Regions from separate parts of the Micromonospora sp. CPM1 genome, predicted to be linked through region 2. Evidence: riboswitches for the same ligand, from Rfam matches in the RefSeq annotation. Region 2 holds a riboswitch; each other region holds the start of a gene.

Region 1 (5,610 bases), on a different contig from region 2:
GATCTCCGGGTCCTCCCGCCCGGCCGCGGTGTCGATCCGGACGGCGAGGTCGTTGGCGACCGCACGGACCCGGGTGACCCGGTGCGCGGCCCGCTCGGCGGCCCACTTCTTGGCGTAGCTGTCCACCCGGCCGGTGAGCGTCACCACGCCCTCGGTGACGGTCACCCCGATCTCGTCCGGGCCGACCCGCGGCTCCCAGGTCAGCTCGTCGAGCACGGCGGTCTGGATGTCCCGGTCGGTACGCGTGACCGTGTCGGTGGCCATCCGGCTCTCCCTCCCGTCGATCGCGGCGCGGGCACGTGGTCCCGCACCCGCGATCCTGCGCGTGTCCCGGGTGAGCCGCCCTCGCCCGGTCCGGGTGAGGCAGCACGACGGCCGCTCCCGGGAGCCCCGGGAGCGGCCGTCGTCGCGTCGTACTGTGCGGGTCAGCCGTCCAGGCCGGCCGGGGAGTTCGGCCGGTCCACGTCCACGAACTCGATCTCGTCCGCGGCGCGGTCCCGGCTGCCGGCGGCGCGCGCCGCGGTCCCGGCGGCCCAGCCGATCGCCGCGCCGGCGAGCGCCGCCGCGATCAGCAGCGTCCAGGGCAGCGCGGGCCGGCGGCCGGCGAGCGCGTCGAACGCGAGACCGGCCCGGCGGCGTGCCTCCTCGGCGGCGCTGCCGACCAGGTCGGTGGCGTCGTCGGCCAGGCCGGAGGAGCTGCGGCGGGCGGTACGGGTGGCGTCGCGCACGCTGTCACCGGCGGAACCGGCGGCGGAGAGCAGGTGCTGCCACGCCTGGTCGGCGACCCGCTCGGCCTTGCCCCGGCGGTCCAGCAGGTTGGATCCGAACATCGTTCTACCTCCTCGGGTGCCGAAGGCCGGCGGCCACTTCGGACTCCGGTGTCCATCCGGCGGGTTCACTGTCTCGGGCAGTGCCCCACCGGCACGCCCGGCAAACCATGTCCGGGTCACGGGCGGGCCGGGCAGCGAACGGGACGAACCACCCGAACGCGCCGGGACCGGTGCCCACGGGACGTGCGTGCGCCCGCTACCCTGGTCGGCGGATCGGCCGGGCCCGCCCGGCCGCAGGGTTGGCCGCGGCCCGCCCTGAAGGGGAAACTGGAACCCGGAGGTCCGGATTGGGTACGCCCAGGTGTGCCCAGTTCGCGAATTGCTCATCCCGGGGGGTGGCGACCGGGCCGTCGGAGGAATACGCTCGGTCGCGGCCCGCGTACTGATGAGGCGCCCGTCATGGGCGAGTGGAGGTGCTCGCGTGAGCCTGTCGATCGTGAAGTCGGTGCGGCCGGGTGGTGTCGTCCAGATCGCGCCCCGTGGGGAGATCGACGTCGACACCGCGTACGAGGTGCGGGAAGCGATCGCCGAAGTGCTCGCGAAGGGCCGCCCCTCGCGGATCGAGCTGAACATGCGGCTCGTCACGTTCATCGACTCGGTCGGCATCAGCGCCATGGTCGCGGGCTTCCAGACCTGCGAGGTCAGCGGCGTCAAGCTGGTGGTCACCGAGCCGAGCCGGTTCGTGCACCGGCAGCTCTGGGTGACCGGCCTGCTCGGCCTGTTCGGCGCGCCCGAGCCGTGGTTCGCCGACGACACCCCCGAGGTGCTGCCCGGCGCCTGAGCGCCGTTCACACCCCCTGCTGCCAGGGGACCTTCTACCCGTTGCCAGTCCGGCGTCGGTACGGGACGATCGTCGCGACGCACGACGGCGAGGGGGCCCGCTTGCAGAGCAGCGACAGCTTCAGCTACACCGTGCAGGCCCGGTGCACCCGGGCCGAGGCGGTGGCGCTACTGGGTGACCTGAGTCGCCAGGGTGAGCTGCATCCGCTGATCGTCCGGGTCCGGAAGCTGCCGGCCCGGCCGGGCGCGCTGGCCAGCTACGCGATCACCGACCGGCTGCAACTCGGCCCGCTGCACTTCCCGGTCACGTACCAGGCGGACGTGTTGATCGCCGGCGAGGACGAGGTCGTCACCGTGGCGCGTCAGCAGCCCGCGACGACGGTCCGCAACCACACGCGCCTGCGCGACGAGCCCGACGGCACGGTACGCATCGACGTGGAGATAACGCTCACCGCGCCGGCACCGCTGTTCGGGTACGCGTTCCGCCAGGCCCGGGCGGCTCACCTGGGCCTGGCGGCGCGTCTCGGAGCGACCCTGGAGGGCCGGCCGGCCTGATCCGGCCGCCCTCCAGGGCGCGCTCAGTACACCGACAGGTGCACGTGGTTGGTGTGGTCGCTGGACGGGTCGCCGTTGCCGCCGCTGTACGACTTCCACCCGCTGCTGGGCAGCCAGATCTGCTTGAACCAGATCACGTAGAGCACGGCGAGCGGGTCGGCGTTGCGCACGAAGTACGCGGCCAGGTTGTTGCCGTACGTCCGGTCGCCGCCGGTGGCCACGCCGCCGAAGCCGCTCTTCTGCGCGGCGAAGTCGCAGGCGCGCCCCTTCGGGTGCTCACCCGAGCCGCTGGGCCGGTGGCAGGAGACGTACCGGGTGAAGCCCGCCGCCTTGGCCTGTTGCAGCGCGTGCAGCGTGCGCGGGGTGATGCAGCCGTTCGCCGGGGTCGGGTCGTTGACGCTGCACGACTCCGACGGCCAGGAGCCGTCCGAGTTGCGCGGCGCGGGCTTCGCGTTCTTGCTGGAGGTGCCCTGGACGCTGCCACCGCCGCTGCTGCTGCGCGAGGCCCGGTCGTTCGCCACCTCGAGGGCGCGCTCGGCCTGCTCCTTGCGCTTGCCCATCACCGCCACCTGCTTGCGCTGCTCGCGGATCTCCCCGTCGAGCTGGGCGCGGGTGCGGGTGGCCTCGTCCCGGGTGGCGATCAGGTCGCGCAGCGTACGGTCCTCGTGCGCGGCGACCTGCTCCAGCGCGGCGGCCCGGTCCATGAAGCCCTCCGGGCTGCTGCTGCCGAGCAGCGCCCCGGCGGTGCCCAGGCGGCCGTTGCGGTACGCCACGGCGGCGATCTCGCCGACCTTGGCGTCCCGGACGGTCAGTTCGGCGCCGACCGTCTTGAGTTGTTCGTTGAGTTGCTTCTGCCGGTTCACCGACCGGTTGAGCGCGGCCTTCGCCTCCAGCCAGCCCTTGCTGGCCGCGTCGAGCTGGGCGCGCAGTTCGGGCGTGCCGCCCTCGTCGTCGCCGGGCGCGGCGGCGAGCAGGCCGGTCGCGGGCGCCGCCGAGGCGGGGGAGGCCGGAACGGTCGCGACGCCGAGGGTCAGCGTCGCGACGAGCAGGGCCGCCAACCGGGCGGCCGTCCGTCGTACAGGTGCCACTGGGGGCATTCACACGTCCTTCCGTCAGCGCCGACCGGGTTAGCTGACGGGTTCGGGACGGAAGATCCCTACCGCTGACGCGGATGCACCCCACGTACGTGGTTCCCCGGCTCGTCCCTGCGGACGATTAGGCGACGGCCGCCCCACCGGGGCCGGTGGCGCCCGCGGGTGCGGCCGCGACCGAGACTACCGGCGCTGCCCGGGCACGGCTCCGTGGAGCAGTGCCACTAGGCGGGGCAAAACCGGCATAAGACTACATTAGCCACAGCGATTTAAGTGTGTCCTAATCACCACTCGGTCTGTCCGCACACTCCGGCCGACGCTCCGGGTTCGACCTGCAACGTGGCGTGATCGATGGAGAAGTCCTCGTGCAGGGCGGCCCGCGCGGCGGCCAGCACGCCGGCCGGGTCCACGCCCGGGTCGGTGGTCAGGTGCGCCGAGGCCACCTCCATGCCCGAGGTGAGCGTCCAGACGTGCAGGTCGTGCACCTCGGCCACGCCGGGCACGGCGGCCAGCCGGTCGTGCACGGCGGTCACCTGGAGGTGTTCCGGCGCGGCCTGCACCAGGATGCGCAGCGCGGCCCGGCCGAGCCGCCAGGTGCGCGGCAGGATGAACAGGCCGATCCCGACGGCGACCAGCGGGTCCGCCCACCACCAGTCGGTCACCGCGATGACCAGCGCGGCGGCGATCACGCCGAGCGAGCCGAGCAGGTCGCCGAGCACCTCCAGGTACGCCCCGCGCAGGTTGATGCTCTCCTTCGACCCGGCGCGCAGCAGCGCGAACGCGACGATGTTGGCGAGCAGGCCGAGCACCGCCACCACCAGCATCGGGCCGGCCAGCACCTCCGGCGGCTCGCCGAAGCGGCGTACCGCCTCGACCAGGACGTAGATGGCGACGGCGCCGAGCAGCACGGCGTTGGCGAGGGCGGCGAGCACCTCCAGCCGGTAGAGCCCGAACGTGCGCTGCGGGTCGGTGCCGGCTCGGCGGGTGGCGGTGATCGCCGCGAGGGCCATGCCGATGCCGAGCACGTCGGTGAACATGTGCCCGGCGTCGGAGAGCAGCGCCAGCGAGCCGGTGGTGAAGGCGGCCACCGCCTCGACCACCATCAGGGCGGCGAGCAGCGCGAACGCGGCCCAGAGGCGGCCCCGGTGGCGGTGTGCCGCGTTGGCCACCGCGCCGCTGTGGTCATGACCTGCGCCCACGCCAACACCCTCCCTGCCGCGTACCGGCCCGGCCCAATGTATGTTCACATCGCTATGTATGCAAGTGAACTGTGGGTGGCGGCGGGGCCGGTCACCCCACCGGGTCGAGCGTGGTGAGGCGCTGGGTCGCCCGGGACAGCGCCACGTAGAGCGTGCGGACGCCCGAGCCGGGATCGGCCCGGATCTCACCCGGTGCCACCAGCACCACGCCGTCGTACTCCATGCCCTTGGCCTGGAGGCTGGTCACCACCTGGAGGCGGCCCGCGCCGAGCCCGCCCAGCCAGCCCGCCACCTCGTCCCGGCGCGGCACCGGCGTGATCACGCCGACGGTGCCCTCCACCTGCGCGAGCAGCGCCTCGGCCGCCTCGACGGTGGCCGCCGGAAGGTCGGCGGCGGGCACCGTGCGCTCGACCGGCGGCACGCCGGTGGACCGGACCGCGTCGGGCAGCGGCAGGTCCGGGTAGAGGCGGCGGATCTCCGCCGCCGCCACCGCGAAGATCTCCGCCGAGTTGCGGTAGTTGGTGGTCAGCTCGTAGCGGTGCCGCTTGCGCCGGCCCAGCGCCTGGTCACGGGCCCGGTCCAGCTCCTGCGGGTCGCCGGTCCAGGCGGTCTGCGCCGGGTCGCCGACCACGGTCCAGGACGCCAGCCGCCCCCGCCGGCCGACCATCCGCCACTGCATCGGCGAGACGTCCTGCGACTCGTCCACCACCACGTGCGCGTAGTCGCGGTAGTCGTCCGGACGCTCCCGCGCCGCCGCGCGGGCGGCACGCTGCCGGTCGGCGTACGTGCTCAGCTCGCGCACGCCACCGGCGAGCTGGTACGGGTCGCGCTTGGGCCGGGCCCGCTGCACCGGCTTGCCGAGCAGCGCGTCCAGCTCGTCCAGCAGCGCGATGTCGGCCACCGTCAGCCCCTCGGTCGCGAGGCTCCGGTACGCGTCGCCGAGCAACCGGATCTCCGCCGAGGACAGGATCCCCCCGGCGTAGCGGCGCAGCCGGTCCGGGCGGGCCAGCCAGTCCAGCACGTGCCGCGGGTGCAGCCGGGGCCACCACGCCTTGAGGAACTCGCGGAACTCCGGCCGCTCGATGATCTCGTCCTCGAACGCGGGCTGCTCCGGCAGCCGGCCCACCCGCAGCGTGCGGGCCTGCGCGTAGAGCG
Region 2 (5,610 bases):
TGTGGTCGCCATGGTGGTCATGCTATGGCCACCGCCGCCACCGGCCGAATCGGCGCGGGCCGGGGCGGGTGGCAGCGGGAAAGTATGAAATGCGTATCACGAATCTTGACGGGCCCCGAGGTGCGTGTGACCGTGGGTCGCGAGGCCGTTCGGCCCGGTAGTTCCCCAGGTAGACGAGGTGAGGGACATGACGCCGAGCACCCCGGAGCAGGCACTGACCGAACTGCGTGCCGGTAACCACCGGTTCGTCACCGGTGCCCCGCAGCATCCGAATCAGGACGCCGGGCACCGCGCGGCTGTCGCCGGCGGCCAGCATCCCTTCGCGGTGATCGTCGGCTGCTCCGACTCACGGCTCGCCGCCGAGATCATCTTCGACCGCGGTCTCGGTGACCTCTTCGTGGTGCGTACGGCCGGGCACACCGCCGGGCCGGAGGTGCTCGGCAGCGTCGAGTACGCGGTCACCGTGCTCGGCACGCCGCTCGTGGTGGTGCTCGGGCACGACTCGTGCGGCGCGGTCCAGGCCGCCCGGGAGGGGTTCCGGACCGGTTCCGCCCTGGTCGGGCACCTGGGCGCGGTGGTGGACGCGGTCTCGCCCAGCCTGCTGCGCGCCTCCCGCCAGGGCGTCGACGACCTCGACGGCATCATCGACGTGCACATCGCGCAGACCGTCGAGACGCTGCTGGCCCGCTCCGCCGTGCTGGCCGAGCGGGTGGCGGCCGGGCGGTGCACGGTGGTGGGCATGTCGTACCGGCTCGCCGGCGGCGAGGTGCGGACCGTGGCGCAGTCCCCGGCCCCGCTGCCCGCTCCGGCGGCGCCCGCCGACCCGGCGCTGGCCGGCTGAGCCGTCGGGAAGACGAAAAGGGGCCGCCCGAGGGCGGCCCCTTTCACCGTGTCCGGGTCAGAGCAGCGACATGTGGACGTGGTCGGTGTGGTTCGACGGTCCGCTGTACGAACTCCAGCCGGTGGCCGGGAACCAGATCTGCCGGTTCCAGATGACGTAGTAGATGCCCAGCCGGTCGGCGTTGCGGATGAGGAACGCGGCGACCTCGTTGCCGTACCGGCGGGTGTCGTTGTTGTGCCAGGGCGCGAACCCGCTGTTCTGGAGCGACCAGTCGCACGCCTTGCCCTTGGGGTGCTCCCACGGCCCGCCGGGCCGGTAGCAGCCCACGAAGCGCTTGAAGCCCGCGCGGCGGACCTCCTTGTACGCGTGCAGCGTGCGCGGAGTGACGCAGCCCGACGTGGTCGGGTCGTCCTCGCTGCACGACTCGGCCTTCCAGCCGCCGTCGGCCGTGCGGCCGGGGGCGATCTTGGCGACCGGTGAGGTGGCGGAGACCAGGCCGCCGGTGAAGCCGAGACCGCCGACGAGCTTCAGCGCGCGCTCGGCCTGCACCTTCTCGCGCTCCATCGCGTTCTTCTGCTTCTCCTGCTCGCGCACCTCGGCGTCGAGCGCGATCTTGGCCTGCTCGGCGCGGGTCTTGACCGCGTTGATGGCGGCCAGGCGCTGCGCGTTGAGGAGGTTCAGCTCGTCCAGGGCGTTGACCCGGCGGACGAACGAGTCGGGCGAGTTGCTCTCCAGCAGCATCGCCATCGCGCCCATCCGGCCGGTCCGGTAGGACTGGGCGGCGAGCTGGTTGACCTGCGGGCTGAGCGCGTCGAGTTCGGCCTGTGCCGTCTTCACCTCGGCCGCCAGCCGCCGCTGGCGGTCCTGCGACTTGGCGAGCTTCGCCTTGGCCTGGAGGAAGTTCCGGTTGGCGGCGTCGATCGCCTCGGTGATGAGCGGCGGTTCGCCGTCCTCCTCGTGTCCCGAGGGGGTGCCGGGGGCCGCCGCGGTGGGGGCCGCGGTCGCCGGGGCCGGCCCGGCCAGCACGGCCAGCGAGGTCAGCACGGCCACCACGGGTGTCAGCCAGCGGCGCAGGGGTGCCGTCACAGTGTTCCCTTCCGTCGGCCGCCGACCGGGTTAGCTGACGGGTTCGGGACGGAAGTGGCCCCTACCGCTGTCGCGGATTCACCCCATGTACCTGGTTCCCCGGCTCGCCCGCGGGCGATTGGGCGGCGGCACCGCTGGCGCCGGTGCGCGCCTTCGGCGGTGACCGGCAGCGAGGTTACCTGACAGCACTCCTGAGGATCTACGTCCGGAAGCCGACCAATAGCGAGATTTCGCCGTGGCGCACCGTGACCAGCGTCGCGTTTGAAATCGATGGTCACGCTGCGGAGTGTCACCATGCGGCCTCCGTACTCTTCCCGCCGCCGAGCGCCTCCAGCGCGTCGTCCCGTCCGGCCGGCGGCCGGGCCGCGGGTGGCGCCGGTTCCGCGCCGCGCGAGCGCCGTCCGGCGGTGGTCACTACCGCGGCCAGTCCGGTCGTCAGCGGTACGGCGGCGATCAGGCCGAGCGTGGCCACCGCGCTGCGGACGATCTCCTGGGCGAGGAACTCGCTCGTGAGGATCTCGCTCACCGGGCGGGAGTCGGCGACCAGCAGGAGCAGCAGCGGCAGCGAGGCGCCCGCGTACGCCAGCACGATGGTGTTGACGGTGGACGCGATGTGGGCCCGGCCGACCCGGGTCGCGGCCCGGTAGAGCTGCCGCCGGGACAGCCCGGGGTTGGCGTGCGCCAGTTCGGTGACGGTGGCCGCCTGGGTGACCGTGACGTCGTCCAGGACGCCCAGCGAGCCGATGATGATGCCGGCCAGCAGCAGCCCGTGCAGGTCCACGTCGCCCTGGAACATGGACAGCGTGGTGGCGTCCTCGCTGCCGAATCCGGTCAGGTGGGTGGCGGACGTGGCGAGCAGGCCGAGCACGCCGGTGACCACCAGGCTGCCGAGCGTGCCGAGCACCGCCACCGACGTCTGGGCGGTGATGCCGTGGGTCAGGTAGAGCACCACGAACATGATCAACGCGGCGCCCACGATCGCCACCAGCAGCGGAGGCTGGCCGGCGCCGATGCCCGGCAGCACGAAGCCGAGCAGGATGGCGAAGCTGGCCACCAGGCCGCCGAGCGCGGCGAGACCGCGCCAGCGGCCGAACGCCACGATCGCGGCGGCGAAGAGCACCATCAGCCAGATCAGTGGCGTGCCGCGCTGGTGTTCGGCGATGTTGTAGGACTTCACCGCCGGGTCGGCCGGGTCGGTCAGCTCGACCAGGACGACCTCGTCGCCGACCGCGACCCGGGGTGCGCCCGGCCCGGCCGGGATCGGCGTCTCGACCTGCCGGCCCGCGTCCGGGCCCTGCTCGACGGTCACCGTCACCGTGCCGCAGGGGCCACCTGCGCCGTCCGGGGACTCCGGGGTCGGCGGGCAGGGTTCGGTGACCACCCGGGTCACGGTGCCGTGGTAGCGGGGGACGTCCGCGCCGCCGACCGGCTCCCGGTCCTGCCGGGGCCAGAGCACCAGCGCTGCGATCACGGTGATCACGAACAGCGGCACCACGACGGCGACGAGCAGCCGTCGTACGCCCGGCGGCGCGGCGGGTGCGGGGTGGGTGTGGTCGGCACCCATGGCGTCTCTCCCAACGGTCGCGGCGACGCCTGGTCCGCCGGACCGGTCTGGTCACCCGGCCGGCGTGGACGTGTCGACCACGTCCGGGTCGTCGCCCGGCCATGGTAGGCAACCCGGCCGGGCGCTTCCGGGCACCGTGACCGGTGACGCGCGCTCCGCGCGGATCAGCCCAGGCCGGCCCGGCGTCGCCGGTACTCGTCCTCGTCGATCTCGCCGCGGGCGTACCGCTCGTCCAGGATGCGCCGGGCCGTCGTCGGGCCCAGGTACTGCGGGCCGGTCCACCGCACGGCCGCCCAGACGAGCCCCGCCAGCACCGCGAGCACCAGCAGGGACCAGATCCACATCCAGCCCATCATCGGGCTCTGCCACATCATCGGGCCGCCCTCCGTCCGTCGCCGCGGGTCCGCCGGTCCGGCCTGCCCGCCACTTCGACGGTACGACCGGCACGACGCGTCGGCGCGGGTCGATGTGCCCCGCTCCGAGGGCCGGAGGTCCCGCTCAGCCGCGCTTCATCAGGCGGCCGACGGCGGCCATCATCTCGGTGGCCATCTCGTCGGCCCGGCCCTCGGCGGCGCCCTCGTGCATGCAGTGCCGGGCGTGGCCGTCGAGCAGGCCCAGGCCGACCTTGTCCAGCGCCGCCTGGATGGCCGAGATCTGGGTCAGCACGTCGATGCAGTATCGGTCGTCCTCGACCATCTTCTCGATGCCACGGACCTGGCCCTCGATCCGGCGGAGCCGGGCGAGGAGTTGGTCCTTGCTGGCGGTGTAGCCCCGGGTCGGGCTGGACGGCGCGGTCATGAAACCGAGGATAGCGTACCCCTCGGGGGTATGCTAACGTTCCGAACGTACCCCTGGGGGGTATCAGATCGGAGGGCGACATGGAGACCACCTACCAGGTGAGCGGCATGACCTGCGGGCACTGCGTCAACTCGGTGAGCACCGAGCTGAGCGCACTGCCCGGCGTCACCGACGTCCAGGTCGACCTGGCCAGCGGCCGGGTCACCGTCACCAGTCAGAACCCGCTGGACGCGGACGCGGTCCGCGCGGCGGTCGACGAGGCCGGCTACGACCTCGTCGGTGCGTGACGGGTCCGACGGACCCGTAGAAACCGAGGAGACACCATGAACACGGCGACGAAGCTCAGCGGCTTCGCCCTCGGCCTCGTGGCGGTGTTCGGCGCGGCGTACGGGATCGGCAACCTGGCCGATCCCGTCGCCCCGGCCGCCGAGACCCGCCACGACGACAGCGACAGCGACCACGGGGCCGGCGACACCGGCCACGGTGACGAGAGCGGCGCCTCCGCGCACCTGCCCGGCGGGCTGCTCGTCTCCGAACGCGGCTACACGTTCCAGCCCGCCACCGCCCCGGCCGGGCAGTTCGCCTTCCGGATCACCGGCCCGGACGGCGCGCCGGTCACCCGCTTCGAGGTGGCCCACGACAAGCGCATGCACCTGATCGTCGCCCGACGGGACCTGTCCGGGTTCCGGCACGTCCACCCGGAGATGACCGGCGACGGCACCTGGCGGGTCGCCTCGCCGCTCGGAGGCCCCGGCGTCTGGCGGGCCTTCGCCGACTTCACCCCCGAAGGCGGCGAGCCGCTGACCCTCGGCCTGGACGTCACGGTCCCCGGCGAGCTGACCGCCCGGCCGCTGCCGGCACCGGTGACCAGCACCACAGTCGACGGCTACACGGTCACGCTGACCGGAACGCCGGAGCCGGGCCGCACCAGCCGGCTCACGCTCTCCGTCAGCCGCGACGGGCGGCCGGTCACCGACCTTCAGCCCTACCTCGGCGCGTACGGGCACCTGGTGGCGCTGCGGCAGGGCGACCTGGCGTACCTGCACGTGCACCCAGAGGGGACGCCCGGCGACGGGCGCACCCCCGCCGGTCCGGCGATCACGTTCGCGGCCGAGGTGCCCTCCGCCGGGGCGTACCGTCTCTACCTGGACTTCCGGCACGGCGACGCGGTGCACACCGCCGAGTTCACCGTCCTGGCCGGCGACCGGACCGCGCCCGCGCCCGCCGCGCCGGCATCCACCACCGCACCGACCCCGGACGCCGGACACGGCACCCCGGGGCACGGGCACAGTTGAGCGCCGGAGGTGCCGCGATGACTGCC
Region 3 (5,610 bases), on a different contig from region 2:
AACGCCTACTACGACGGCAGCCAGGTGCAGATCGGCAAGAACACCGCCGGTCAGTGGATCAGCTCGCTGGACGTGGTGGCGCACGAGATCGGCCACGGCATCGACGACAACACCCCCGGCGGCATCTCCGGCGGCGGCACGCAGGAGTTCGTGGCTGACACGTTCGGCGCGGCCACCGAGTGGTTCGCCAACGAGCCGTCCAGCTACGACGCGCCGGACTTCCTGGTCGGCGAGAAGATCAACCTGGTCGGCTCCGGCCCGATCCGCAACATGTACAACCCGTCGGCGCTCGGCGACCCGAACTGCTACTCCAGCAGCATCCCGTCGACCGAGGTGCACGCCGCGGCCGGCCCGGGCAACCACTGGTTCTACCTGCTAGCCAACGGCAGCAGCCCGACCAACGGGCAGCCCTCCAGCTCCACCTGCAACGGCAGCAGCGTGACCGGCCTGGGCATCCAGAAGGCCATGAAGATCATGTACAACGCGATGCTTCTGAAGACGTCGTCCTCGTCCTACCTGAAGTACCGCGTGTGGACGTTGCAGGCGGCGAAGAACCTCTACCCGAGCGGCTGCGCGGAGTTCAACGCGGTGAAGGCGGCGTGGACCGCGGTCAGCGTGCCGGCCCAGTCGGGCGAGCCGACCTGTGCCGGTGGCACCCCGACGCCCACGCCGAGCACCACGACCACCCCGCCCTCGGGCGGCTGCTCCGGCAACAAGCTCGCCAACCCCGGCTTCGAGTCGGGCAACGTGAGCTGGAGCGCCTCGTCCGGCGTCATCACCACCGACAGCGGCCAGGCCGCGCACGGCGGCTCGTACAAGGGGTGGCTGGACGGGTACGGCTCGTCGCACACCGACACGCTCAGCCAGTCGGTGACGATCCCGGCCGGATGCCGGGCGACGTTGAGCTTCTGGCTGCACGTCGACAGCGCGGAGTCGACCACCAGCACCGCGTACGACAAGCTCACCGTCAAGGCGGGCAGCACCACGCTGGCCACGTACTCCAACCTGAACAAGGCCACCGGCTACGTGCAGCGGTCCTTCGACATCTCGTCGCTCGCGGGCACCACGGCGACCATCTCGTTCAGCGGCGTGGAGGACAGCTCGTTGCAGACGTCCTTCGTCGTCGACGACACCGCGGTCACCCTGAGCTGACCGTGGCGTAGCGCGGCCGGTCGTCGTCCTCCCGGCGGCCGGCCGCCTCGTCGCGCCAGAGCCTCGTCGTGCCGGGCCGGGCCGTGCCGGGCGTCGCGGGGTCGCGGCGCCACGCCGGCCGTCGGGTCAGGCCGGGCGCCCGGCCCGGGACGGGGTGCCGCGGTCGCGGTGGATCCGCGCGGCCGCCTCGTGCATCGCGCGGCCGAACAGCTCGGCCTGGTCGCCCATGGTGCCGAGCCGGGCGGCGAGCGCGTCGGCGTCGGCCCGCGCCGACGCGCTGACCTGGGCGTCCAGCTCGGACAACGCGGCGTTGGCGGCGGTGACGAGGTGTCCGCAGAGGACGTCGAGGGGCTCGCCGGCAAGCTCCGGGTCGACCGTCACGGAATCCAGCCGGCCACCCTGGACGGCGACCGCGCGGACCCGCCCGCCGGCGGCCGTGCCCTCGGCGCGGAGCAGGTCACCCGGCTCGCCGTCGGCGTGCGCCGAGGCCCGGGAGCGCATCGCGGTGAGCGCCTGCTGCGTGCGGGTCAGCAGCTCGTCGAGGCTCGCGGCCGCCGAGAACGGGTCGTTGGTCATTTCCGCGCTTTCTTCACGTCTTAGCCGAGCACCGTGACCCTAGCAACCGGCTCCGACGAATCGCGGTCACCGGCTGTCGCGGGCCGCGCCCCGGCGCCGCGAGCAGGCCGGACACCGGCGGCGCGGCGTGTCGCGGACGGATGAACGCCCGGCCGGACGGACCGGCCGGGCGTTCTCCGGACCGCTGTCAGCGCAGGCGCAGCCGCTGACCGGGGAAGATCAGGCCCGGGTCGTCGCCGACCACTGCCCGGTTGCGCTCGTGCAGGGCACGCCAGCCGCCGTCGACGCGCTGCGCCACGGCGATCTCCGACAGCGTGTCCCCGCGCCGGACCACGTACGTCCCGGCACCGGTCGCGGGCTGCAGCGCGGCCTTCGTCGCGGGCCGCTGCGGCGCGGCCTTGCGCGTGGCCGCCCGCTCCGGGGCGGCCTTGCGCAGAGTGGCCTTCGTGGTGGCCCGCTCGCCGGCCGCGGCCGACCCGGCGTTCGCCGAGCCGCCCTTCCTGCCGCAGACCGGCCACGCGCCGATGCCCTGCCCGCGCAGCACCTTCTCCGCGACGGCGATCTGCTCGGACCGGCTGGCCAGGTCGGCTCGGGCGGCGTACCTCTGCCCGCCGTAGCCGTTCCAGGTGGCGCGGGAGAACTGAAGCCCGCCGTAGTAGCCGTTGCCGGTGTTGATCTTCCAGTTGCCGCCTGACTCGCAGCGCGCGACCGCGTCCCAGTTGACGCCCGCGCTGGCCGGAGCGGCCGCGCCGAACAGGGTCGCGGCGCCGACGGCGGCGCCGGCCAGAACCGCCCCGAGAGCGGTACGGCGGCTTCGGGCTGAGTATTCAGTTGCCATGTGGATTCCTCCACGCCGACGAGGTGAGCTGTCGGGTTCGGGCCGAGGAGCCCGGCCGCCGGTGGCGGCTTCACCCCGAGGTGACGATGCACCGTGGAACGTGTGGTTCCCCCGCTCCCGCGCGAGGTTCGGTTACCGGGGACGGCGGCGGGATTTGGCGTTTCCGGCCCGCGGTGTCCGCGTCTGCGGACGAAACCGACGCTAGGAGCGTTTTGCGACGATCGTCCACTTCTTGTGATGCTCTTCACCCGGCCGGGCTACCGGCGGCGGCGCTACGGTGGCAGGGCCAGGCAAGATCACGGGAGGGCGGGACGGATGACCGATCACGGACACGAGCTGACCTTCGGCGGCTTCCTCACCCCCGCCGCCGGGCAGCCCGACCAGGTGGTGGCGCTCGCCCGGCTCTGCGAGCAGGTCGGGCTGGACCTGGTCACGTTCCAGGACCACCCGTACCAGCCGGGCTTCCTGGACACCTGGACGCTGATGTCCTACGTGGGCGCCGCCACCGAGCGCATCCGCCTGGCCGGCAACGTACTCAACCTGCCGCTGCGCCAGCCGGTGGTGCTGGCCCGCAGCATCGCCAGCCTGGACCTGCTCACCGGCGGCCGGGTCGAGCTGGGGCTCGGCGCGGGCGCGTTCTGGGACGCGATCGAGGCGGCCGGCGGGCGGCGCCTGTCCCCCGGCGCCGCCGTCGAGGCCCTGGACGAGGCGATCCGGGTGATCCGCGAGGTCTGGGACACCGACCGGCGCGGCATGATCCGCGTCGACGGCGAGCACTACCGGGTGGTCGGCGCCAAGCGCGGGCCGGCGCCGGCACACCCGGTGGGCATCTGGGTCGGCGCGTACAAGCCGCGCATGCTGCGCCTGGTGGGCCGCGCCGCGGACGGCTGGCTGCCGTCCCTGTCGTACCTGCCGAAGGGCCCCGACGAGTTGCCCGCCCTGAACGCGCTCGTCGACGAGGGCGCCCGGGCCGCCGGGCGCGACCCGGCCGCGATCCGCCGCATGCTCAACGTGACCGGCACGTTCGCCCGCTCGTCGGCCGGTTTCCTGGCCGGGCCGCCGGAGCAGTGGGTGGAGGAACTGGCCGGGCTCACGCTGGAGCACGGCATCACCACGTTCGTCCTCGGCAGCGACGAGCCGCGCGCGATCCAGATCTTCGGCCAGGAGGTCGCGCCCGCCGTGCGGGAGCTGGTCGCCGCCGAGCGCGCCGCGCCCGCCGGCGGCGACGACCGCGCGGCCTCCGACGAGCAGACCGCCGCCGGCGGCCCGAGCACGCTCGGCGTCACTCCCACCCCCGACCCGGGGGTACGCCTGAGCGCGCGCCGCCCCTGGGACGAGTCCACCCGCCCGAGCGCCCCGCCGCCACCGGCCGGACACGTCTACCCGCCTCGGGGACAGGCCGCCGGACAGCACCTGGTGGACGTGCACGACCACCTGCGCCAGGAGCTGGCCCAGGTGCGCGACCTGCTGGAACAGGTCAAACAGGGTTCGGTCACGCCGGGCCGGGCGCGGGCCGCACTGAACGAGATGACCATGCGGCAGAACAACTGGACGCTCGGGGCGTACTGCGCGGCCTACTGCACGATGGTCACCCAGCACCACGGGCTGGAGGACGCCTCGATCTTCCCGCACCTGCGCCGCTCCGAGGCCGGGCTGGCCGCCGTGCTGGACCGCCTGGAGGAGGAGCACGTGGTGATCCACGGGGTGGTGGAGAGCGTGGACCGGGCGCTCGTCGAGCTGGTCCGCCGGCCCGGCGACTTCACCGGACTCCAGGAGGCGGTGGACCTGCTCACCGACACGTTGCTGTCGCACCTGTCGTACGAGGAGCACCAGATCGTCGAGCCGCTGGCCCGGCACGGTTTCTTCCCCGGCCAGCTGTGAGGTAGCTGACTTTTGGTTTCCTAAGTCAGGGGGGTACCGTCGACGCCATGACGGACCTCCTCGCCCAGCGTGACTCCTGGTCCACCGCCAACTGCTCGATCGCCCGGGCGCTCGAGGTGGTCGGCAACCGCACCACGCTGCTCCTGCTGCGGGAGGCGTCGTTCGGCACCCGCCGCTTCGACGACTTCGCCCGGCGGGTCGGCGTCAGCGAGCCGGTGGCCGCCGCACGCCTCAAGCAGCTCGTCGCCGACGGGCTGCTCGACCGGCGTCCCTACCGCGAGCCCGGGCAGCGCACCCGCGACGAGTACGTGCTCACGGCGAAGGGAAGCGACCTGATCCCGGTGCTCGTCGCGCTGCGGCAGTGGGGCGACGCGTACGCCGCCGACGAGGCCGGCCCGGCGGTCCGGGTGGCCCACGACGGGTGCGGCGCGCCGGTGCACGCGCGGCTGCGCTGCGACGCCGGGCACGACGTACCGCCCGGCGAGTTGGCCGTCCTGCCCGGTCCGGGCCTGCTGTCCGCCTGACCTCCCTTCCCCACCACACCTCGGAGCGAGACCATGAAGATCGCTGGAAGCACCGCCCTGGTCACCGGCGCCAACCGCGGCTTCGGCCGGCACCTGGCCGCCGAACTCGTCGCGCGCGGCGCCACCGTCTGGGCCGGCGCCCGCAACCCGGACACCGTGGACCTGCCCGGCGTCACCCCGCTACGCCTCGACATCACCGACCCGGCGTCGGTGGCCGCCGCCGCGGAGCGGGCCGGTGACGTGACGCTGCTGGTCAACAACGCCGGCGTGAGCACCGGCACCGACCTGCTCGACGGCGACCTCGCGCAGATCCGGCTGGAGCTGGAGACGCACTACCTCGGCACGCTGTCGGTGGTACGGGCGTTCGCGCCCCGGATCGCGGCCAACGGCGGCGGCACGATCCTGAACGTGCTGTCGGCGCTGTCCTGGTTCACGTTCCCCGGCGTCGGCGCGTACGGCGCGGCCAAGGCCGCCGAGTGGTCGATGACGAACGCCCTGCGCGTCGAGCTGGCCGGCCGGGGCGTCCGCGTCGCGGGCCTGCACGTGGGCTACATGGACACCGAGATGGCCGCCGCCGTCCCCGGCCCGAAGGCCCACCCGGCCGACGTCGCCCGGCTCGCCGCGGACGGCATCGAGTCC
Region 4 (5,610 bases), on a different contig from region 2:
CCTGGTGTTCTTCGGCTCCGACCTGCATCACGTCGGGCTCTATCTCGGCAACGGGGTGATGGTGCACGCGCCACGTACCGGCAAACCGGTCCAGGTGTCGAGCATCAACACCCAGCCGCTCGCCGGCTTCGTCCGGGTCAGCTGACCCGCAACCCCTGACAGCGGGAAGGCCCCCGGTCCGCACGGACCGGGGGCCTTCTCGTGTGCGGTGACGGGTCAGCGCGGCGCGCCGACCGGGGACGGCAGGATCAGCACGTCGTCCAGGTTCACGAACATGATCCGGTGACCGAACTGGACCTGCACGTAGCGGTTCTCGCCGCGGACCACGGTCCGGTCACCCGGTGCGGAACCGTCGAACGAGACCGCCCGGTAGTACTCGCCGGGCAGCACCCCGCCGACCGCGTACCGTTGGCCGGCGGCGAACGTGTACTGCAGCGGCGAGATGGCCTGGTACGGGATGGTGTCCGGGTAGGCGGCCTGCTCCGGGTAGGCCCGCCCGTACACAGGGATGGTGGCCTTGCCGGGCCGCGGCGTCACCACGAAGCCGGTGGCCCACTTGGCCGTCGGCGCGGAGGCCGGGTTGAGGAACCACGCCTTCTGGCCGAGGTACCAGATCGCCGTCCAGTCCCCCTGGCGGCCGGCGAGGGCGTACGTCTGGCCGGCCGAGGCGCGGGCGCCGTGGTCGGAGATGTACATGGTGTCCGGCGTGCCGTCCGGGCGCAGCCCGAGGTCGTTGACGAGCGGGGCGTCCGGGCTCGGCGCGGTCCGCAGGATCACGGCCGAGGAACCGCGCGACGGGCACGGCTCGGCCGGCGGCCGGGGCGTCGGGACGCCGGGCGGCTGCTGGTTGCAGCCGGTGAACGCGGGCCGGTTGGTGGCGAAGTCCGGGTCGATGGTGACCAGGCCGGTCCGGGGCGTGCCGGTGCCGCGGAACGGCGCCTTCATCAGGTCGAAGTAGTGCGACCAGTCCCAGTACGGTCCCGGGTCCCAGTGCATGCCGCCCACGTTGGCGGCGGTGATGCCGGGCACGTTGTCGTGGCCGATGATGTGCTGGCGGTCCATCGGGATGCCGAGCTTCAGCGCCAGGTGTCGCACCAGCTTGGCGGAGGTGCGGTACATCGCCTCGGTGTACCAGGTGCCCTGACCGGCGAAGCCCTCGTGCTCCAGGCCGATGGACTTCGCGTTGACGTACCAGTTGCCGGCGTGCCAGCCCACGTCCTTGGTCTTGATGTGCTGGGCGATGTAGCCGTCCACCGAGCGCAGCGTGTAGTGCCAGCCCAGGTAGTCGGCCCGTTTCACCAGGTCGACGCTCGGGACGAAGTAGCCCTCGGTGTCGTGGATGACGATGTACTCGATCTTCTGCTGCTTCGGCCGGTCGCCCAGGTCGTGGTTGCCGTAGTCGCCCGGGTCGTCGCTGAGCTGCTCGTACGGCGCGGGGATCCACTCGCACGCAAGCCGGACCGGGCACTCCAGCCCGTCCGGCCGTTCGGCGTTGCGCAGGCCGAGCCGGGCCAGGCGGGAACGGTCCGGCTGCGCGGCGGTGGCGGCGAGCGTGACTCGGTGGCCGTCGTCGGTCGTCCGGCTGGCGCCCTGGCCGAGCTGGTCGTACACCTCGTCGGCGAAGGCCGCCGCGGCGTCGGAGGTGTCCGCGCCGGAGTACCGGGCCACCGCGGCGTACCAGGCCGCCGGGTCGGTGCCGGCACCGACCGGCCCACCCAGGGCCTTCTGGTACGACGCCAGCAGCGCCGCGCCACCGCGGATGTTCGCGGCCGGGTCGGTCCGCAGCGTCCCCGCGTCGAGCCCGGTCAGCGCGGCGGCCGCATCGAGCGTCTGGAGCGAGGCGGGCGGCAGCGGGGTCTCCCGCTTCGGCGTGGCGGCCGTGGCCGGGTCGAGCTTGAGCGGGCGGGCGTCGTCGCCGCGCGGGTCCTCGTCCTCGTCGACGTGGGCGCTGCCCGGCATGGCGAGGATGTGCGTGGCGTCGGTCAGGTGCATCGGGCCGTAGCCGCCGCTGGTGCTGGGCTGCCCGGTGTGCGTGTCCCAGCGGGACTCCAGATAGGAGACGCCGAGCAGCACGTTCTGCGGCACGCCGTACTCGGCCGCGGCGGCGGCGTATTGTTGTTGCCGGTCGCTCGCGGGCGCGGACGTGTCCGGCGCGGCGGTCACCGGGCCGGTCGTCGCCAGCGCGGTGGCTGTCGCCACTGCGGCGGCGAGCAGTATCCGTCTGCCCGACGGCGGGGCGGAGAGGTGCATCGAACCTCCTGGACAGGGATGGGGGTCACTGCGTTTCCACCCTCACTCCGCACACCCGTGAGGGTCAATACCTTTCCAGTGGGTAATCAGCCTTGAAAGAAAATTTCACCTCCGCGCGGGGTGCGGCACCGGATCGCGTACGGAGTGTCACGGCGCTGGAAGTTGCGGATCGATAACGGTGGTCCCTACTCTGGTGAATCGTCGGCCGCACGTCTCACCGTCCAACCCGGTCGGTGACGGTCCGACACCGCCGAGTCGCCTCCGGGCGAGCCGGGGAACCAGGTACCTGGGGTGAATCCGCAGCGATGCGGTAGGGCGGCTCCCTTCCCGCCCGAATCCGTCAGCTAACCCGGTAGGCGGTACGGAAGAAGGAGTACGGACGCCCGGTGGCACTCCATGCCCCGCGGCCGTCGTCGAACCGGTCGGTCGACCGGTCCTTCGTCGCGCCGCGTTCCCGCTGGTCCCGCTTCACCACCGCCCTCGCCGCACTGGTCGGCACCGCCGTCGTCCTGACCGGCGGCGCCACGGCGGCACACGCCGAACCCTCGGTCGCCGAGATCGAGGCCCAGATCGACCGCGACTGGAACAAGCTCGAACCGGTCATCGAACAGGTCAACGTCGTACGCGGGCAGCTCGCCGCGCGGCGCAAGCAGGCCGACGCGCTCGGCCGGCAGATCGCACCCCTCCAGGCCCGGGTGGACGCCGCACTCGGCCAGGTCGGCGGGCTCGCCGCCGACGCCTACAAGGGCGACAACCTCTCCACCGTGAACGCGCTGCTGGGCAGCCGTTCGCCCGGTGACCTGGTGAACGGCCTGGAACTGCTCGACCGCTTCGCGCACCGCCAGCACGAACAGGTGCGCTCCGTCGCCGCGCTGCGCGACGAACTGGCGGCGAAGAAGAAGCCGCTGGACGAGATGATCGCCGGCCTGGCGCGTACCGAGGCCCAGCTCGCGGCGAAGAAGAAGCAGATCGACGCCGAGATCGCCAAGCTGGAGAAGCTGCGGCTCAAGGTGTACGGCAAGGGTGGCGGCGGCCCGCTGCGCCCGGCGCCGTGCCCGGCCGGCTACCCCGGCGGCCCGGCCGGTGCGGCGGTCAAGTTCGCCTGCGCCCAGATCGGCAAGATCTACGTCTGGGGCGCGGCCGGACCGGACCACTTCGACTGCTCGGGCCTCACCATGGCGGCCTGGGCCAAGGGCGGCGTCTCACTGCCGCACAGCGCACGCCAGCAGCACGGCGTGACGAAGCGGATCAGCCGGGCCGAACTGCGCGCCGGTGACCTCGTCTTCTACTACAGCGACCTGCACCACGTGGCGATGTACGTGGGCGACGGCTGGGTGGTGCACGCCTCCCAGTCCGGCAAGCCCATCACCATGAAGCGGGTCGACGACGGCGACATCAACAGCTACGGCCGTCCCGGCTGAGGTCGTGCTCCGGAGCTCCGCCGGTGACGGCGGGGCCCCGGGCGCGGGGCCCCGGGCGCGGCGCCCCGGGCGCGGCGTCAGCGGGTCGGCCAGGTGCGCCAGCTCTGCCAGGACCGGCTCGGCGTCGGGCCGCGCTGCCCCTGGTAGCGCGAACCGTAGACGGCCGAGCCGTACGGGTGCTCGGCCGGCGAGGAGAGCCGGAAGATGCAGAGCTGGCCGATCTTCATGCCCGGCCAGAGCGTGATCGGCAGGTTCGCCACGTTCGACAGCTCCAGCGTGACGTGGCCGGAGAACCCCGGGTCGATGAAGCCGGCCGTCGAGTGGGTCAGCAACCCCAGCCGCCCCAGGCTCGACTTGCCCTCCAGCCGCCCGGCGAGTTGGTCACCCAGCGAGATCACCTCAAGCGTGGACGCGAGCACGAACTCGCCCGGGTGCAGCACGAACGGCTGCCCCTCCGGCACCTCCACCATCGAGGTCAGGTCGTCCTGCTGGATCGACGGGTCGATGTGCGTGTAGAGGTGGTTGTTGAAGACCCGGAACAGCCGGTCCAGGCGTACGTCGATGCTCGACGGCTGCACCAGCGTGGGCTCGAAGGGCTCCAGCGCGAGCGTGCCGGCCTTGATCTCGGAGACCAGGTCGCGGTCGGAGAGCAGCATCGGAACACCATAGCGACCGGTACGGGTGACCAGCGTGTCGCACTACATCTTCGTACACGTGTTCGATAGAGTGTCCACATGGCTTCCTGGTCCGAATTCGCCGCCGACGAGCCCCGCCTCGCCGACGAGATCCGCCTCCTGATGCAGCAGTACGGGCCGGGCTTCGGCTACCTCGCCACGGTCCGCGCCGACGGCGGCCCCCGGGTCCATCCCGTCTCACCGGTGATCACCGACGACGGCCTCTGGTGCTTCGTCATCGACTCGCCGAAGCGCCGCGACCTCGAACGCGACGGCCGCTACGCGCTGCACTCGTTCCCGCCGGAGGAGAGCGACGACGAGGCGTACGTCGCGGGCCGCGCCCGGCCGGTGACCGACCCGGCCACCGTGGCCCGGCTGGCCCGGATCGCCCGCGCGTCGCCGCAGGGCGACTGGCGGCTGTTCGAGTTCACGGTCGAGGCGGCGATGCTGACCCGGCGCGACCCGGTGGCCCAGCCCGGCGCTGCCCCGCCGCAGGTGCGGGTCTGGCTCGACCCGCGTGGAGCCGAACCCGCCCGGCGGGAGCCGGTGGGCGCGGAGGCCCGGCGCGGCCGGCACGGCTTCGACACCCGCCGCCCGGCCGCCTGAACCGACCCGGAACGAAACGGTGCCGGCCCCGTCCGAGGACAGGGCCGGCACCGGTACGTGGTGCGAGGGTCAGGCCGCGCGGTAGGCGTTCCACGCGGTGAGCATGCGGCTCGCCTGGCCGGCGGTGAACTGGTACATGCAGGAGTCGTACGTGTAGTCCATGAAGTTGGTGATCGGGTCCTTGCCCGCGGTCGAGCAGGTGTCCCGCCCGGTCGGGCACTGGTACGCCGGGGACGCCTCGGCCGGGGTGTCGGAGACGCTGTCGCCCGAGCCGGAGCAGCCGCCCTGGAAGGTGTGGTACAGGTTCAGCCAGTGGCCGACCTCGTGGGTGCCGGTGTCACCCTGGTTGTAGTTGGTCGCGGTGCCGCCGGGCAGCGACTCGTTGAGCACGACCACGCCGTCCATCTTGTCCAGCGTCCGCTTCGGGAACGTGGCCCAGCCCAGCAGGCTGTCGCTCAGCTCGCCGAGGTAGATGTTCAGCGTGTTCTTGCCGCCCTCACGCAGCGAGGTCTTCATCGAGCGCTCGGCGGAGGAGCCCTGCACGATCGGGTACCACGACGGGTTGGTCACCCGGTTGATCTTCGTGAGCTGGAACCCGAACGCGGTGGCGGCACCGCCGGTCGAGCCCGCGTACGACTGGTTCAGCACGCTGATCTGCT

Evidence for each region. A riboswitch is a leader RNA that binds a small molecule or an ion and turns the genes downstream of it on or off. The one in region 2 is predicted to bind cyclic di-AMP.
Region 1: it holds a riboswitch for cyclic di-AMP, as region 2 does, so the genes downstream of both, M8C11_RS21620 (hypothetical protein) here and M8C11_RS14775 (hypothetical protein) in region 2, are expected to answer to the same signal.
Region 3: it holds a riboswitch for cyclic di-AMP, as region 2 does, so the genes downstream of both, M8C11_RS08025 (transglycosylase family protein) here and M8C11_RS14775 (hypothetical protein) in region 2, are expected to answer to the same signal.
Region 4: it holds a riboswitch for cyclic di-AMP, as region 2 does, so the genes downstream of both, M8C11_RS18585 (NlpC/P60 family protein) here and M8C11_RS14775 (hypothetical protein) in region 2, are expected to answer to the same signal.

The regions. Positions count from the first base shown of each region.
Region 1 is NZ_JAMHIU010000018.1:28,981-34,590, reverse strand. It holds gene M8C11_RS21640 (BON domain-containing protein) at 1-264, opposite strand, end outside; gene M8C11_RS21635 (hypothetical protein) at 426-830, opposite strand; gene M8C11_RS21630 (STAS domain-containing protein) at 1,252-1,611, shown strand; gene M8C11_RS21625 (SRPBCC family protein) at 1,713-2,165, shown strand; gene M8C11_RS21620 (hypothetical protein) at 2,189-3,262, opposite strand; cyclic di-AMP (ydaO/yuaA leader) riboswitch at 3,267-3,397, opposite strand; gene M8C11_RS21615 (cation diffusion facilitator family transporter) at 3,541-4,455, opposite strand; gene M8C11_RS21610 (AAA family ATPase) at 4,547-5,610, opposite strand, start outside.
Region 2 is NZ_JAMHIU010000010.1:162,667-168,276, forward strand. It holds gene M8C11_RS14765 (helix-turn-helix domain-containing protein) at 1-21, opposite strand, end outside; gene M8C11_RS14770 (carbonic anhydrase) at 188-841, shown strand; gene M8C11_RS14775 (hypothetical protein) at 899-1,927, opposite strand; cyclic di-AMP (ydaO/yuaA leader) riboswitch at 1,931-2,062, opposite strand; gene M8C11_RS14780 (YibE/F family protein) at 2,217-3,491, opposite strand; gene M8C11_RS14785 (SHOCT domain-containing protein) at 3,656-3,865, opposite strand; gene M8C11_RS14790 (metal-sensitive transcriptional regulator) at 3,990-4,289, opposite strand; gene M8C11_RS14795 (heavy-metal-associated domain-containing protein) at 4,370-4,576, shown strand; gene M8C11_RS14800 (DUF748 domain-containing protein) at 4,613-5,584, shown strand; gene M8C11_RS14805 (cation-translocating P-type ATPase) at 5,602-5,610, shown strand, end outside.
Region 3 is NZ_JAMHIU010000005.1:89,124-94,733, forward strand. It holds gene M8C11_RS08015 (M4 family metallopeptidase) at 1-1,152, shown strand, start outside; gene M8C11_RS08020 (YbaB/EbfC family nucleoid-associated protein) at 1,279-1,728, opposite strand; gene M8C11_RS08025 (transglycosylase family protein) at 1,916-2,566, opposite strand; cyclic di-AMP (ydaO/yuaA leader) riboswitch at 2,565-2,710, opposite strand; gene M8C11_RS08030 (LLM class flavin-dependent oxidoreductase) at 2,882-4,447, shown strand; gene M8C11_RS08035 (helix-turn-helix domain-containing protein) at 4,495-4,971, shown strand; gene M8C11_RS08040 (SDR family oxidoreductase) at 5,005-5,610, shown strand, end outside.
Region 4 is NZ_JAMHIU010000014.1:86,625-92,234, forward strand. It holds gene M8C11_RS18575 (C40 family peptidase) at 1-145, shown strand, start outside; gene M8C11_RS18580 (N-acetylmuramoyl-L-alanine amidase) at 217-2,250, opposite strand; cyclic di-AMP (ydaO/yuaA leader) riboswitch at 2,489-2,623, shown strand; gene M8C11_RS18585 (NlpC/P60 family protein) at 2,637-3,671, shown strand; gene dcd (dCTP deaminase) at 3,749-4,327, opposite strand; gene M8C11_RS18595 (pyridoxamine 5'-phosphate oxidase family protein) at 4,406-4,951, shown strand; gene M8C11_RS18600 (zinc metalloprotease) at 5,021-5,610, opposite strand, start outside.